DNA from 2 places in the Noviherbaspirillum sp. FW303-A3 genome. Region 1 is predicted to be linked to the other one. Evidence: predicted binding sites of a transcription regulator. Region 1 holds the regulator's gene; the other holds the start of a gene.
What was found. Region 1 encodes sigma-54, which starts transcription at its own class of promoters, with help from an activator protein. Its sites were predicted from a motif close to TGGCANGNAANCTGCTTT; they were not measured.
Positions count from the first base shown of each region.

Region 2: the regulator sigma-54 is predicted to act here: its motif matches at 4,436-4,453, upstream of AC3WOY_RS10440 (TorF family putative porin).

Region 1 covers NZ_JBYTAZ010000001.1:3,426,845-3,434,501, forward strand. The annotation lists gene AC3WOY_RS16535 (Ig-like domain-containing protein) at 1-497, shown strand, start outside; partial or broken gene aroKB (bifunctional shikimate kinase/3-dehydroquinate synthase AroKB) at 494-2,154, shown strand; gene AC3WOY_RS16545 (deoxyguanosinetriphosphate triphosphohydrolase) at 2,155-3,309, shown strand; gene AC3WOY_RS16550 (enoyl-CoA hydratase/isomerase family protein) at 3,306-4,397, opposite strand; gene hpf (ribosome hibernation-promoting factor, HPF/YfiA family) at 4,554-4,901, opposite strand; gene AC3WOY_RS16560 (RNA polymerase factor sigma-54) at 4,994-6,481, opposite strand; gene lptB (LPS export ABC transporter ATP-binding protein) at 6,501-7,241, opposite strand; gene lptA (lipopolysaccharide transport periplasmic protein LptA) at 7,243-7,657, opposite strand, start outside.
Region 2 covers NZ_JBYTAZ010000001.1:2,121,903-2,129,559, reverse strand. The annotation lists gene AC3WOY_RS10465 (hypothetical protein) at 1-498, opposite strand, end outside; gene AC3WOY_RS10460 (DMT family transporter) at 539-1,519, opposite strand; gene AC3WOY_RS10455 (AraC family transcriptional regulator) at 1,574-2,452, opposite strand; gene AC3WOY_RS10450 (YifB family Mg chelatase-like AAA ATPase) at 2,503-4,026, opposite strand; gene AC3WOY_RS10445 (accessory factor UbiK family protein) at 4,030-4,272, opposite strand; gene AC3WOY_RS10440 (TorF family putative porin) at 4,510-5,238, shown strand; gene AC3WOY_RS10435 (P-II family nitrogen regulator) at 5,250-5,588, shown strand; gene AC3WOY_RS10430 (ammonium transporter) at 5,601-7,148, shown strand; gene gshA (glutamate--cysteine ligase) at 7,420-7,657, shown strand, end outside.

The DNA of each region.
Region 1 (7,657 bases):
CCGATGCAGGTGGGAATCCGGTTCCTGAAGTTACGGTCACTGCTACACTTGATGCTGATTCCTACATCAAAGGTTATTACGTGTTTGATTCTGACTCTTCCACGCCGGCAAATGGCTGGGTGCGCGTCATTAACTACACCTGTACAAATGAAGATAGCAACCGTGATGGCGTGCTTGCCCCGCTTGAGGATCGGAATGGCAATAACAGCTTGGAACCCGGACTGCCGTTCAGTACGACGTCGAGTGGTAAAACCGACTCCTCGGGCATCACGCAAATATCGATCCTGTATCCGCAAGACCGCGGCAATTGGACCAATGTGCGCCTGACCATTAATGGCACTGCGGCAGGCACGGAAGGTACATACACGACACCAATATTCACTTTGCCTGTCGCTGCTTCGGATTTGACCGATCAGAGCATTGCGCCTCCGAGCTTGATAAGGGGTACATTGGCCATTAGCCCTTATGGAACGAACGATTGCAATTCGCCAGATTGACTACCAATATTTTCTTAGTAGGCCTCATGGGCGCCGGCAAGACGACAGTCGGTCGCGCCCTGGCCAAGAAACTTAACAAACGGTTCATCGATTCGGACCATGAAATCGAGGCGCGCACAGGCGCCTCGATTCCTTTGATCTTTGAAATCGAAGGGGAAGCGGGTTTCCGTCAACGTGAATCGGAAGTAATTCGCGACCTGACCTCGCAATCCGACCTTGTCCTGGCAACCGGCGGCGGTGCTATCCTGAAACCGGAAAACCGCGAATACCTCAAGACACGCGGCACCGTGATATACCTGCGGGCCAGCATCAACAGCATCCTCCAGCGCACCAGCCACGACAAGAACCGGCCCTTATTGCAGACGGCCGATCCCCGTGGCCGCCTCGAGCAGCTTTCACGCGAACGCGAGCCGCTTTACCTGGAAGTTGCCGACTTTGTCATCGAAACCGGCCGTCCTAACGTACAATCTCTGGTGCAAACCATCGTTTCCCAATTGGAAATGGCGCAGAAGGCCTCGCCAGGGAACGACAAGCCGAACCAGACTTCCTGAAATCTATGAGCGCGCAGCATTCATCGCCGATCACCTTGCAAGTCGACCTGGGTGATCGCAGTTACCCCATTGCGATCGGTCAATCCTTGTTGGCCGATCCTGCCTTGGTCACACGGCACATTGCCGGCAAGCGAGTGGCGGTTGTCACGAACACCACCGTCGGTCCCCTTTACCTCGATCGCCTGGTTGGCATTCTCGAAGGCGCCGGCAAACAGGTCACGACGGTTGTGCTGCCGGACGGTGAAGAGGAGAAAAACTGGGGCAGTCTCATGCGTGTGTTCGACGTGCTGCTGGAGCAGAAGTGCGACCGCAAGACGACCCTGGTTGCCCTGGGCGGCGGCGTAATCGGTGACATGACCGGGTTTGCCGCAGCGACTTACATGCGCGGCGTGCCGTTTATCCAGGTGCCGACGACGCTGCTGGCGCAAGTCGATTCCTCCGTCGGCGGCAAGACCGGTATCAATCACCCGCTCGGCAAGAACATGATCGGCGCGTTCTACCAGCCGCAAGCGGTGATTGCGGATACGTCGACCCTGAACACGCTTCCGGACCGCGAACTGTCTGCCGGACTGGCGGAGGTGATCAAGCACGGCGCGATCATCGATCCTGCATTCTTCGACTGGATCGAGGCGAATATCGGGAAGCTGGTGGAACGTGACCCTGAAGCATTGGCGTATTCCATCCAACGATCCTGCGAGATCAAGGCGGATGTCGTGCGCCAGGATGAACGTGAAGGCGGGCTGCGTGCGATCCTCAACTTCGGCCATACATTCGGCCACGCGATCGAGGCTGGCATGGGATATGGCGAATGGCTGCACGGTGAGGCGGTCGGATGCGGCATGGTGATGGCCGCCGACTTGTCCCATCGCCTCGGGTTCATCGATGCTGCCACTGCATCCCGGTTGACGGCGCTGGTGAAGGCCGCGCGGCTGCCGGTTGTCGCGCCGGATCTCGGCATTGAACGCTGGCTTGAGCTGATGCAGGTGGACAAGAAGAACGAGGGCGGGCAGATCAAGTTCATCCTCCTCAAGCCCCTCGGCACATCGGTCATCATGCCGGTGCCGCAGGAAACCTTGGTTGAAACCCTGAAAGCCTGCGTCCGGTAAATGGACTTCGAAGCCAACCTCGCACCTTATGCCGCACGATCCGCGGCATCGCGGGGGAGGCGTTTCGCGGAACCGGCCCCGGCTTCCCGCACGGAGTTCCAGCGCGACCGTGACCGCATCATCCACTCGACCGCATTCCGCCGGCTCGAATACAAGACTCAGGTATTCGTCAACCACGAGGGTGATCTCTTCCGCACCCGCCTGACGCACAGCATCGAAGTGGCGCAGATTGCACGTTCGATTGCACACAACCTGCGCCTCAATGAAGACCTGGTCGAGGCGATTTCACTTGCGCACGACCTTGGTCATACCCCCTTCGGCCATGCGGGACAGGAGGCGCTGGACGCCTGCATGAAGGAATATGGCGGCTTTGAACATAACCTGCAAAGTCTGCGCGTCGTCGACAAGCTCGAGGAGCACTATGGCGCGTTCGATGGCCTGAACCTGATGTTCGAAACGCGTGAAGGCATCCTCAAGCACTGCGCGTCTTCCAACGCACAGATGCTGGGCGATATCGGCCAGCGCTTCCTCGACAAGAAGCAGCCGACGCTGGAGGCGCAGCTGGCAAACCTCGCCGACGAGATCGCCTACAACAACCACGACATTGATGACGGTTTGCGTTCCGGCCTGCTGACTACTGCGCAGCTGGACGAGGTGGATTTCTATGCGCGGCACAGAACGGAAGTGGAGCGCACCTATCCCGGCATTACCGGGCGCCGAGCCATCCATGAGACGATCCGGCGCATGATCAACGCTTTGATTGTCGACCTGATCGATACCTCACGCGCACGCATTGATGCTGCGCAACCGAAGTCGGTCGATGACGTGCGCAATGCTCCTCCCATGATCGCGTTCTCCGCAGAGATGAACAGGGAGGCCGCACAGTTGAAGCGCTTCCTGCGCCACAACCTGTACCAGCACTATCAGGTCAACCGCATGACCAGCAAGGCGCGGCGCATCATTCGCGAACTGTTCGAAGCGTTCATGCGTGAACCACGCCTGCTGCCCCCGGATTACCAGACCGGCCTGCGCGACGGTGCGACTGCAGACCAGGTACGTGCGCAGGCGCGCAAGGTTGCCGACTATATTGCGGGCATGACGGACCGTTACGCGATGCGCGAGTTTCGCCGGTTGTTCACCGTCGAAGAAATCTAGTCAAGCGCGCGCAGCGGATGCGCATGCGCCGGCCAGGCCGGTTCAAAGAAACGCTCGATCATCTCCTCGCCGACATCGGCCAGTTGCGCCGGTGACCACTTGGGCGCATTGTCCTTGTCGATGACCACCGACCGGATGCCTTCCAGCACTTCTCCGTTTTCAAAACTGCGGCGCACCATCGTGCGCTCCATGCGCAGGTTGTCCGCAACCCCCATCGTTCTCCCACGTCGCAGCTGCGACAAGGTCACGCACATCATCAGCGGTGAGCGCTTGTTCATGGTGTCGACCGTTTTTCGTGCGAATGCGCTGTCGTCCTTCCCGAGAGAGTCCGCAATCGACAGCACATCGTCATGCGCGAAATGCCGATCGATTGCGTCGCGTTCGGCGGCGAGCACGCTCGTCGCCGGATCAACCTGCGATGCGAATCGCGACGCGAATTCACGAATGGCGTGCGGCAACCTGGAGGAATCTGCCGACTCGAGCATGGCGGAGAGCGCGGCAAGTTCGGCGGCGGGCACGAACACGTCGGCGAGGCCGGCATACAGCGCATCGGCGGCGCCGATGATCTCGCCCGTGACACCGAGGTAAGTCCCGATTTCGCCTGCTATGCGGGACAGGAAATATCCGCCGCCCACATCGGGGAACAGGCCGATGTTCACCTCGGGCATGGCCATCTTCGTGCGGTCCGTGACGATGCGCATGCGGTTGGATTCTCCGCCTTGTGCAACGCCCATCCCGCCCCCCATCACGATGCCATCCATGATGGCGACATAGGGTTTGGGATAGAAGTGGATGAGGTGATTCAGTGCGTACTCTTCGGTGAAGAAGTCTTCCAGCAGCGCGCTTCCGCCTTGCGGTGTCGCGCGTCCTGCATCGTAGAAGAAGCGGATGTCACCGCCTGCGCAAAATGCGCGCTCGCTGCTGCTTCGGATCACGACGGCACGCACCTCGCGGTCATTGCGCCACGAGAGCAGGGCCGCCGTCAGCGCACGCACCATGTCGAGCGAAAGGGAGTTCAAGGCTTTCGGACGATCAAGTGTGATGAAGCCGATGTTGTTCTTGATATGGGTCTGGACGAATTCAGTCATGGCCGGCAAATGTGTGCGGAAAGCGGATTATTGTATCGGCATTGCCTGAACGCCGCAGTCGCGTGCCCGACATTCATCCTTGGCGGCGAACAGTAAATAAAAAGGGCGCATTCGATGCGCCCTTGATAGTACTGGCCCTGAAGGGCCGGGTAGATGTCACGTAGCGGCCGAAGTGTCCGGCATGCGCTTGAAGGATTCGTGCTGGTGGTCCTGGATCTTTGTCTTGTACTTCAGTACCTGACGGTCCAGTTTGTCAATCAGTGTGTCAATGGCTGCATACAGGTCTTCCGCAAAACTCTCGACATGAATGACATTGCCACGTAGTCGCAGATTCACTTCTGCTCTCTGTCTCTTTTCCTTTTCTGAAGGTTTTTCCACACCCAAGATGACTGCGATATCAATGACATGGTCGAAATGGCGGATGATGCGTTCCAGCTTGTTTTCCGTGTATTCACGAATGGCCGGTGTCAGTTCGAGGTGATGTCCACTGATTGTGAGATTCATACAGCGCTCCTATGGATGGCGTCGCTGGAGGTTCGCACGTGCCCGCGTAGTCGAGCTACGCCGAACACAGCAACTACACTACAACATGAAAGCTACAGGGATTTGCGCAGATTGACTGGAGGGATTTTCAAAGCTTCGCGATACTTCGCGACGGTGCGTCGTGCCACGACCATGCCTTGCTCCCCCAACATATCCGCAATTTTGCTGTCTGAGAATGGATTCTTGGGGTCTTCTGCTCCTATCAATTGTTTGATCAGCGCGCGGATCGCCGTCGATGAAGCTTCGCCCCCCGCTTCTGTGGCGACGTGGCTGCCGAAGAAGTACTTCAACTCGAACATGCCGTGGGGGGTCAGCATGTACTTTTGAGTTGTCACACGAGAAATAGTACTTTCGTGTAAACCCAGTGTATCAGCAATTTCACGCAAGACAAGAGGGCGCATGGCGACCGCGCCGTGGGAGAAGAAATTGCGTTGACGGTCGACAATCGCCTGCGCCACGCGCAGGATCGTGTCGAAACGCTGGCGCATGTTCTTGATCAGCCATTTGGCTTCCTGCAGCTGCGAAGTAAGCGACCCCTCACCCTTGCTTTGCTTGAGGATGTTGGCGTAGAGGGCGTTCACGCGCAGGCGCGGCATGACGTCATGGTTGAGGAATACCTGCCAGCCGTTCTTTGTTTTCTTGACAATGACGTCGGGGACGACGTAGTCGGAGGCATCCGAGGCGAACAGGGCGCCGGGGTGCGGATTGCACTGGCGGATCACATGTTGCGCTTCGCGCAGGTCTTCTTCGTCGCAGTCGAGCGCCTTCTTCAGCTTGTTGAAGTCGCGCTGCGCGAACAGCGCAAGATGGTTCTCGACGATCTCCAGTGCGCGGCGACGCGTCACAAGCGGAATCTTCGGGAAGCGGCGGATCTGGATCGCGAGGCACTCGGAGGCGTTGCGCGCGCCGACGCCCGCGGGCTCGAAGCTCTGCACGAGTTTCAGTGCGACGGCGAGTTCCTCGAGTTCGATCCCGAGTTCTTCCGGCAGGCGTGCATGGATTTCTTCGATCGGTTCGTCAAGGTAGCCGTTGTCGTTGAGCGCGTCGATGATCAGTTCGACGAGGGCGCGGTCGCGATGCTCGCGCACGGTGACGCGCATCTGCTCCAGCAGATGTTCACGCAGGGTGACTTCATGCGCCTCGAGCTGAGGGCGTGCGTCGTCGTCTTCCGGTGCCTTGGAGGTGCGTGCGACATCGTCGAAACTCCAGTCGCTGTCGCCCGAGCCGGCATCCGAACCTTCGCCGCCTTCAAAGCCGCCCTCGGGCTCTTCGGAAGAAGCGGGGGCGCTGCTTTCGGCTGCGGGCGCTTCCGGCGTGGTGCCATTCGCGCTTGCCGGCGCGCTGATCGCCCCATCCGCGAGCAGGCGGACGGAATGGTCGAGCGGGTCGTCGACGCGTTCCAGCATCGGGTTGTCCGAGAGGATCTGTTCCAGCTCCTGGTGCAGCTCGAGCGTCGACAGTTGCAACAGGCGGATCGACTGTTGCAACTGGGGCGTCAGCGCCAGATGTTGCGAGATTCGAAGTTGGAGTGTCTGTTTCATACGTTCTGGTCTTCTTCCATCACATCCGGAAGTGTTCACCCAAATACACGCGCCGCACCGACTCGTTCGCAATGATGTCGTCAGGACGGCCGCTTGCCAGGACAGAGCCCTGGTTGATGATATAGGCTCTGTCGCAGATGCCCAAGGTCTCCCGCACATTATGATCTGTGATCAGCACGCCGATGCCACGCTCCTTGAGGAAGCGTACGATACGCTGGATCTCGATGACCGCGATCGGATCGACACCCGCGAACGGTTCGTCGAGCAGCACGAAACGCGGGTTGGTCGCGAGGGCGCGCGCGATTTCGACGCGCCGGCGTTCGCCGCCCGAGAGCGAGAGTGCCTGGTTTTCGCGCAGGCGCTCGATCTGCAATTCGGCAAGGAGCGTATTCAGCCGCTTTTCGATTTCAGCCTTGGCAAGAGGCTTGTCGTCGATGCGTTGCAGTTCCAGCACTGCGCGGATATTGTCCTCGACGCTGAGCTTGCGGAAGACCGATGCCTCCTGCGGCAGGTAGGACAAGCCAAGCGTGGCGCGACGGTGGATGGGCAGGCGGGAAATCGCCACGCCATTGAGATCGATGTCCCCGGCATCCGAAGGCACCAGTCCGACAATCATGTAGAACGATGTCGTCTTGCCGGCGCCGTTCGGGCCGAGCAGGCCGACCACTTCGCCGCTCGCCACCTGCAGCGAGACATCGCGCACCACCTGGCGCGTGCCGTAGCTCTTTTGCAGACCGTTGACTACCAGCGTACTCGTCATCTCATTTGTCCTTCGATTCGGAGCGTGGCTGGATGATGGCCTTGATGCGGCCGCCGCCGGGCTTGTTCGCACCGGTCGCTGTATTGTTCACAGTGAAAAATTCTGCGCGGCTGTCGTAGGAAATGAATTCGCCTTCGACTTCGTCGGTCGGTTTGTTGCCTTCGAGGCGGCGCATTTTTGCCTTCGAGAACAGTTTCACCATCTCGGATTTGCCGTCGTATTCGATGCGTTCTGCTTGTCCTTCGATCCACTGGTTCGGGCCGGCGTCGCGCTTCTGGCGGAAGGTGGCCAGGCCGCCGGGCGGCGCAAGCAGCGTCGCGAACTGGTAGCCGGCGGAATCTTGCGACACCACCAGTTTGTGCGCGCGCATGATCAGCGTGCCGCGCGTCAGGATCACGTTGCCGGTGAAGGTGTTG
Region 2 (7,657 bases), 1.3 Mb from region 1:
GGCCGCCTCGCGCGGCAATGCGCTTTCCTTGCCGACCGCGATCACCTGGTAGATGCGCTTGCCGTTGGCGACGAAGCGGCCGAACAGCACGCGGGATTCCGCGCCGGCGGCCTCGATGTCGATTGTCGCCGGAACAGCGCCGGGAGCGGATACCGTTTCCTTGCGCACGCTGCCGCCGATATTGCGGACCAGCGCTGTCTTCATCGCTGTCAGCGCCCGCAGCGCCCTGGCTTCATCCGGCAATTCCGCGGTTCCGACAGCGAAGGTCACGCCATCGACATCTGCGGCCGTCATCGTCATGGATACTTCAATGCCGTCGAGGTTGACCGTGCGCGTATGCGATGCCGGTTTGGCGGGCAGCAGCACGACGAAGGTCGCCGGCGAACCGCGCACTTCGCGCCAGTCGAACTTGGGGCTGCAGGCGGCGAGCAAGGCGATACAGGCGATGCACGCCGCCTTTGCGAGGAGGGAAACAGGGGAGGTGAACATGGGCGACATGGTAGCAGTTGCACCGTATTCCGTCCCGGCATGACTGTCGTCAGTCGGCTCCCTGCGGCGTCGCTGCCGCCGTGCCAACAGCATGCGCCTTCTGGAACGTGCGCATTCCCAGCACGACGCCCACGCACAGCAGCGCGATACCGGCAAGTACCGTGGCGGTCGGCGCCGCGCCGCGCCAGATGAATGCATACAGCAGCGCCGATAAGGTTTCGAACACGATAAGCTGTCCGGCCAGCGAGGTCGGGAGTTTCTGGCTCGCCTTGTTCCACAACATGGTGCCGAGCCACGACGCGCACAACCCGAGCGTGAGCATCAGGCCGATGAATTCCATCGGGCGCGGACCGAGCGGGAAATCGTAGGCAGCGGGCTGGAGGGCGGCATAGACGCCGTAGCCGGCGAAACCGACGAGCGCCAGCGGCAGCGTCGCCAGTCCCTGCACAGTCGCCCAGGTGGACGAGGCGATGTGCGGATTCTGTTTCATGTGCCGCGCATTCATGATCGGATACCAGGTCCACGCAGCGAGGGCGCCGAGCGTAATGAAGCAACCCAGCGCATAGTCCGAGGTGGAGCGGCTGCCGTCGAGGTGCGCGAGTTCGCTCGCATTCACCAGCATCAGTCCGATGAAGATGATGATGAGCGACGGTGCAAGCCTGCCCCATGCCACCGTTTCCGACGGATGGCCGGGCGACCAGTTCGAGCAGATGGCAATCACGACCGGCAGCGTCCCGATCATCATCGTGGGCAACGGCGCGTCCGCAAGCTGGATGCCGGTGGCCAGCGCGGCGTAATAGAGGATGTTTCCGACCAGCGCAAGCTTGAGCGCCGCGATCCAGTCCGCCCTGGTGAGCGCGGCGATACGGCGGCGGTCGAAGTACGCCGGCACCAGCGCGATCAGCCCGAAGCCGATATAGCGGCCGAACGACAGCACCAGGCCGGGATAATCACCGAGCATGAGGGGCGCGACAAACACCAGTCCCCACAGGAGGCCGGCGCCGAGTGCGCAAAGTAATCCGATGAACATGATGATTCCGAAGAGTGGCTGCGGGTGCCAATGCGCACCCATGGGCACGGATTATCAGCGGCGGTTCGGTTCCGGTCTTGTACCGATTTGCTGTTGGTACTGGGCGGGCGTGACGCCGTATGCGCGCTTGAACCAGCGGTTCAGGTGGCTCTGGTCGGTCAGGCCGGCCGCCGCTGCCGCATCGGACGGCGTGGCACGTTTGGCAAGCAGCGATTTTGCACGGGCGGCCCGGCGCGCCTGCACGTATTGATGCGGCGTGACATGGAAGGCTGCGGAGAAGGTGCGGACGAAATGGAAGACGGACAGGCCGGCTTCGGCGGCCAGCATCTCGATGCCCAGGTTGTCGTCGAGATGCGCTTCGATGCAGTCCAGGACGCGTTGCATCGACGCCATCCGGCGCTTTTCGCTGGCCGAGGCCGGGCGCACCTCGCGCGCATTGCTGCCGTAGCGCGCGACGATGGCGTCGACCAGCGTCGTGAATTCCGATGCAAACGCGACATCGTTCGGCGCATTCCACATGCTGCGGAAGGTCTGCTGGAAGGCGGATGCAAGCGCAGGATCGTAGACGGTCGCATCGGGGAAGAAGGCTTCGCTGCCGGTCATCTCGCAGAGCGTTTCCGGCTCGATGTACAGCATTTGGTAGGTCCAGCCCGCGTCGACTTCGGCTTTTCCGGTGTGCAGCTCGTCGGGGTTAAGCATGACCAGCGTGCCTGCGGGAGCGACATGCTCCGAACCGAGATAGCGGAATCGTTCCGCCCCTGCCTCGATCGCGCCGAGCGAATAGCCGTCATGCACGTGCGGCGCGAAAGCATGGTGAACCAGCCGTGCCGAATAAAGCTCCACGCCCGGCAGGTGCGGGCTGGACTTGAAGGTGACGAATTCGGAAGGGTGATGGAACATGCAGGCCTCGACGCGCCGCGTGCTTTCCGGCATGCGGCTGGACTGCCATCATAAATCTTTATCGGTATTCCTGCGCAGCGTGCTCAATGTTCGCGTAATGCGCGCCGGTACTGGATTGCTTCCGCGACATGCGGCTGTGCAATCGTGGTCGCGCCGGAGAGGTCGGCAATCGTCCGCGCGACCTTGAGGACGCGATGATAGGCGCGCGCCGACCAGTTCAGTCTCGCCATCGCAGTGCGCAGCAGTTGTTCCGCCGCAGGATCCGGCTTGCAGTGCTCGTCGATTTCCGCGCCGGAAAGCGCATGGTTGGCCTTGCCTTGACGATCCAGTTGCCGGTCGAATGCGCGCTCGACGCGTTCGGCGATCGCCGCCGTGGGTTCGCCGTCCGCCTGCTTCAGCATGTCCTCGTGCGGCAGCGCACCGACCTGGATCTGCATGTCGATGCGGTCGAGGAGCGGGCCGGAAATCTTGTCCTGGTAGCGTGCCACCAGATCCGGCGTGCAGCGGCACTTGTTGGCGCTGTGGCCAAGGTAGCCGCAGGGGCACGGGTTCATCGCAGCGACCAGCTGGAAGCGTGCAGGAAAGTCTGCCTGGCGGGCTGCCCGTGAAATGGTAATGTGCCCGGATTCGAGCGGTTCGCGCAGGACTTCAAGAACCTTTCGGTCGAATTCCGGCAATTCGTCGAGGAAAAGCACCCCGCGGTGCGCCAGCGAGATCTCGCCCGGACGCGGCGGGCTGCCCCCGCCGACGAGTGCCACACCGGACGCCGTATGGTGCGGCGCGCGGTAGGGGCGCGATTTCCAGCGACTGGTCGAATAGCCGCTGGTGAGCGACTGCACGGCAGCCGACTCGAGCGCCTCCTCGTCCGTCATCGGCGGCAGGATGCCGGGGAAACGCGCCGCGAGCATCGATTTTCCCGTACCGGGCGGGCCCACCATGAGGACGCTATGGCCCCCTGTTGCCGCCACTTCGAGCGCCCGTTTCGCTTGTGCCTGGCCTTTGACATCGGAAAAATCGGGGTAGGCCGGCCGTACTGGGCTGGCTGCGGGGCGATGGCGTGAAAGCCTTGCATCTTCTGCCATTGCCGCAAAGTGGGCGCAAACCTGCAGCAAGGTGTCGGCGGGGAATATGGTGGCGTCCCGGACCAGGGCCGCTTCTTCCGCATTGGCCCGGGGCAGGATGAACGCGCGCTGCCGGCCGCTGCTGTCGGCTGCTCGGTGCATCGCATAGGTCATTGCCAGCGCGCCGCGGATCGGGCGCAATTCGCCGGAGAGCGACAGCTCGCCGGCAAACTCGTATTTATCGAGATCGTCGGCCGGCATCTGACCCGAAGCGGCAAGAATGCCCAGCGCGATGGGGAGGTCGAAACGCCCGGATTCCTTCGGCAGGTCAGCCGGGGCGAGATTGACGGTGATACGCCTTGCCGGGAATTCGAAGCAGGCATTCTGCAGCGCGGCGCGCACCCGGTCCTTGGATTCCTTTACCTCGGTTTCGGGCAGGCCGACGATGGTGAATGAGGGCAGGCCGTTCGCGAGGTGGACTTCGACCGTTACCTCCGGCGCGTGCATGCCGGCAAGGGCGCGGCTTTTCAGGACGGCCAGGCTCATCGATTACGGTTTTTTCAACTGCGTTTCCAGTGCCGCCACGCGCGCTTCCAGCGCGTCCAGCTTGGCGCGGGTCTTTGCCAGCACCTGGCTCTGGATGTCGAATTCCTCGCGGGTCACGAGATCCAGCCGGGAAAAACCTTGCGTCAGCATGGCCTTGACGTTGCGCTCGATGTCCTTCGCGGGGGAGTTCTCGATGGCCTGGTTGATCTTTGCCTGAAGGTCGTTGAAGAAGTTTGTCTTGTCCATAATCAATCCTAAGATGAAAAGACCGCACTTCGGTGGTGCGCGCAAACGTGGTGCGCATCACTGTGGTGCGAACTTTGTGGTGCATTGCCTTAAAAAGGTGTAAGCAGCGCGTGACCAATGCACGAAATTATAAAAATGATAACGCATCTGCACTGAAAAACGGTGGCATGAGTCCTGCTAAGTAGTTGGAAAAATGCAATTCGCCCATTTTTCCAACGCCATAAAAAGGGAAACGCCATGAAAAAACTCATTCTTGCCACTGCCATCGCCGCCGCCTTCACGGGCAGTCTCGCACAGGCCCAGGACAAGAAGCCGGATCATGAAGTCAGCTTCAACGCATCGGTGGTGAGCGATTACCGCTATCGCGGCATCTCCCAGACCCGCCTGAAGCCTGCCCTGCAGGGCGGCGCTGACTACGTCAATAACCCAACCGGATTCTACGCCGGTACGTGGTTGTCCACCATCAAGTGGATCAAGGATGTCCCGGGCGGCGACGCCAGCATCGAATGGGACATCTATGCCGGCAAGCGCGGTGAAGTCGTCGAAGGCGTTTCCTATGACTTGGGCGTGCTGCGTTACCAGTACCCGTCCAACAACCTGAACCCGAGCGCCAACACCACGGAAATCTACGGCCAGCTCGGCTACGGCCCGGCCTATATCAAGTATTCGCACTCGCTGACCAACCTGTTCGGCTTCGCCGACAGCAAGCGCAGCGGCTACCTCGACATCGGTGCCAACGTCGAAATCGGCGAAGGCCTGATCCTGAACCTGCACGCAGGCCACCAGAAGGTGAAGAACAATTCGCCGTTCAGCTACACCGACTGGAAGGTTGGCGTGACCAAGGACTTCGGCATCGTGACCGGTGCACTGGCACTCATCGGTACCGATACCGACAACTACGTTGGTCCGAACGGCAAGAACCTCGGCAAGAACAGCCTGGTCCTGTCGATCGCCAAGACTTTCTAAGCGAGGAAATCATGAAACTGATCACTGCGATCATCAAACCCTTCAAGCTCGATGAAGTGCGCGAGGCCCTCTCGGCGATCGGTGTCCAGGGCATTACGGTCACGGAAGTAAAGGGCTTCGGGCGCCAGAAAGGCCACACCGAGCTGTATCGCGGCGCCGAATATGTGGTCGACTTCCTGCCCAAGACCAAGATTGAAGCTGCCGTGGACGACGCCATCGTCGACCGCGCCATCGAAGCAATCGAAAGCTCTGCCCGCACCGGCAAGATCGGCGACGGCAAGATCTTCGTGTTCGACTTGCAGCAAGTCGTTCGAATCCGTACCGGCGAAACCGGTAAAGAAGCACTCTAAAGGAGGGGTGAGATGAAAAAACTGTTTGCAAGCATCCTGGCGGCAAGCTCCATGCTGATCGCCATCGGCTTTGCGCAACCGGCGCTGGCCGAGGAGGCCGCACCGGCCAAGACCGAGGCGGTTGTCGTTGCGCAGGCAGCCGCACCTGCCGCTCCCGAGGCGGCTTCCGCACCGGCTGCGCCGGCCGCCGCCGCTGCAGCACCCGCTGCCGCCGCTGCTCCGGCTGAAGCCGCTCCCGCTGCGGCACCGACGGCCAACAAGGGCGACACCGCCTGGATGATGATGGCAACCGTGCTCGTCATCCTGATGACGATCCCCGGCCTGGCACTGTTCTACGGCGGCCTGGTCCGTACCAAGAACATGCTGTCGATCCTGATGCAGGTGTTCATGATCTTCTCGCTGATCATCGTGCTCTGGTGCATCTACGGCTACTCGCTGGCATTCACTGAAGGTGGCTCGTTCATCGGCTCCTTCGATCGTCTGTTCCTGAAGGGCATCACGCCGGAATCGATGGCGGCCACTTTCAGCAAGGGCGTCGTGATCCCCGAGTTCGTGTTCGTCGCCTTCCAGGCAACCTTTGCAGCCATTACCTGCGGCCTGATCGTCGGCGCGTTCGCCGAGCGCATCAAGTTCTCCGCCGTGCTGCTGTTTGTCGTTCTGTGGTTCACCTTCTCCTACCTGCCGATCGCACACATGGTCTGGTTCTGGCCTGGTCCGGATGCCTATACCGACGCAGCCGCTGCTGAAAAGGCGACCGCTGCCGCCGGCTGGCTGTTCGCCAAGGGCGCGCTCGACTTCGCGGGCGGCACCGTGGTGCACATCAATGCCGCTATCGCAGGACTGGTGGGCGCCTATGTCATCGGCAAGCGTATCGGTTACGGTCGCGAATCCATGGCGCCGCACTCGCTGACGCTGACCATGGTGGGCGCATCGCTGCTGTGGGTGGGCTGGTTCGGTTTCAACGCCGGCTCCGCACTGGAAGCAGGCGGCACCGCTGCCCTGGCACTGATCAACACGCTGCTCGCTACCGCAGCCGCAACCCTGTCCTGGAGCTTCGGCGAATGGATGGGTAAAGGCAAGCCGTCCATGCTGGGTGCCGCTTCCGGCGCCGTTGCTGGCCTGGTCGCGATTACGCCGGCTGCCGGTTTCGTCGGCGTGATGGGCGCTCTGGTCATCGGCCTGCTGGCTGGCGTGATCTGCCTGTGGGGTGTGAACGGCCTGAAGCGCCTGCTCGGCGCGGACGATTCGCTCGACGTGTTCGGCGTGCATGGCGTCGGCGGTATCCTCGGCGCGCTGCTGACCGGCGTGTTCGCGGCTCCCTCCCTCGGCGGCACGGGCATCTACGACTACGTTGCCAACAAGGTTGCGGAAGAGTATTCGATCGCCGGCCAGGTCTGGATCCAGGCACAAGGCGTGCTGACCACCCTGATCTGGTCCGCTGTCGTGTCCTTCATTGCCTACAAGCTGGTGGACCTGATCGTTGGACTGCGTGTGCCGGAAGAAGAAGAACGCGAAGGCCTGGACATTTCCAGCCACGGCGAATCCGCATACCACTCCTGATCTCCAAGGGAACCCGTTTCCCCGCCCGCAACCGCGGGCTTCACAAAGCGCCTCGTCATGAGGCGCTTTTTTTTCGTCCTTGCCTTTAAAACCGGAAGATTGCCCAGATCTAGGTGTCCCGGGATGTTTGCCAGGTTGCCTTGTTGCCGTTTTTGAAATATTGGGTGATGGCAGGCGCATCCTCGAACAACAGTCGGCAGGCGGAACAGAGGGATTGCCGTTAGAATCAGCTTATTCAGCTTGCAAGAATGCTTATACCACTAAGGTTTTTATGGTTCCGCACCTCGTTACGGCCTTGAACGGCCCGCTTCTCGACCTGGAAAAGAAAATCCTGGCCGCGACCCCAGCGATCGAACGCTGGTTCCGCCTGGAATGGCAGGAGCACACGCCGCCCTTTTATTGCTCGGTGGACCTCCGCAATGCCGGATTCAAATTGGCGCCGGTCGACACCAACCTTTTTCCCGGCGGCTTCAACAACCTGTCGCCGGAAATGCTGCCGCTGGCCGTCC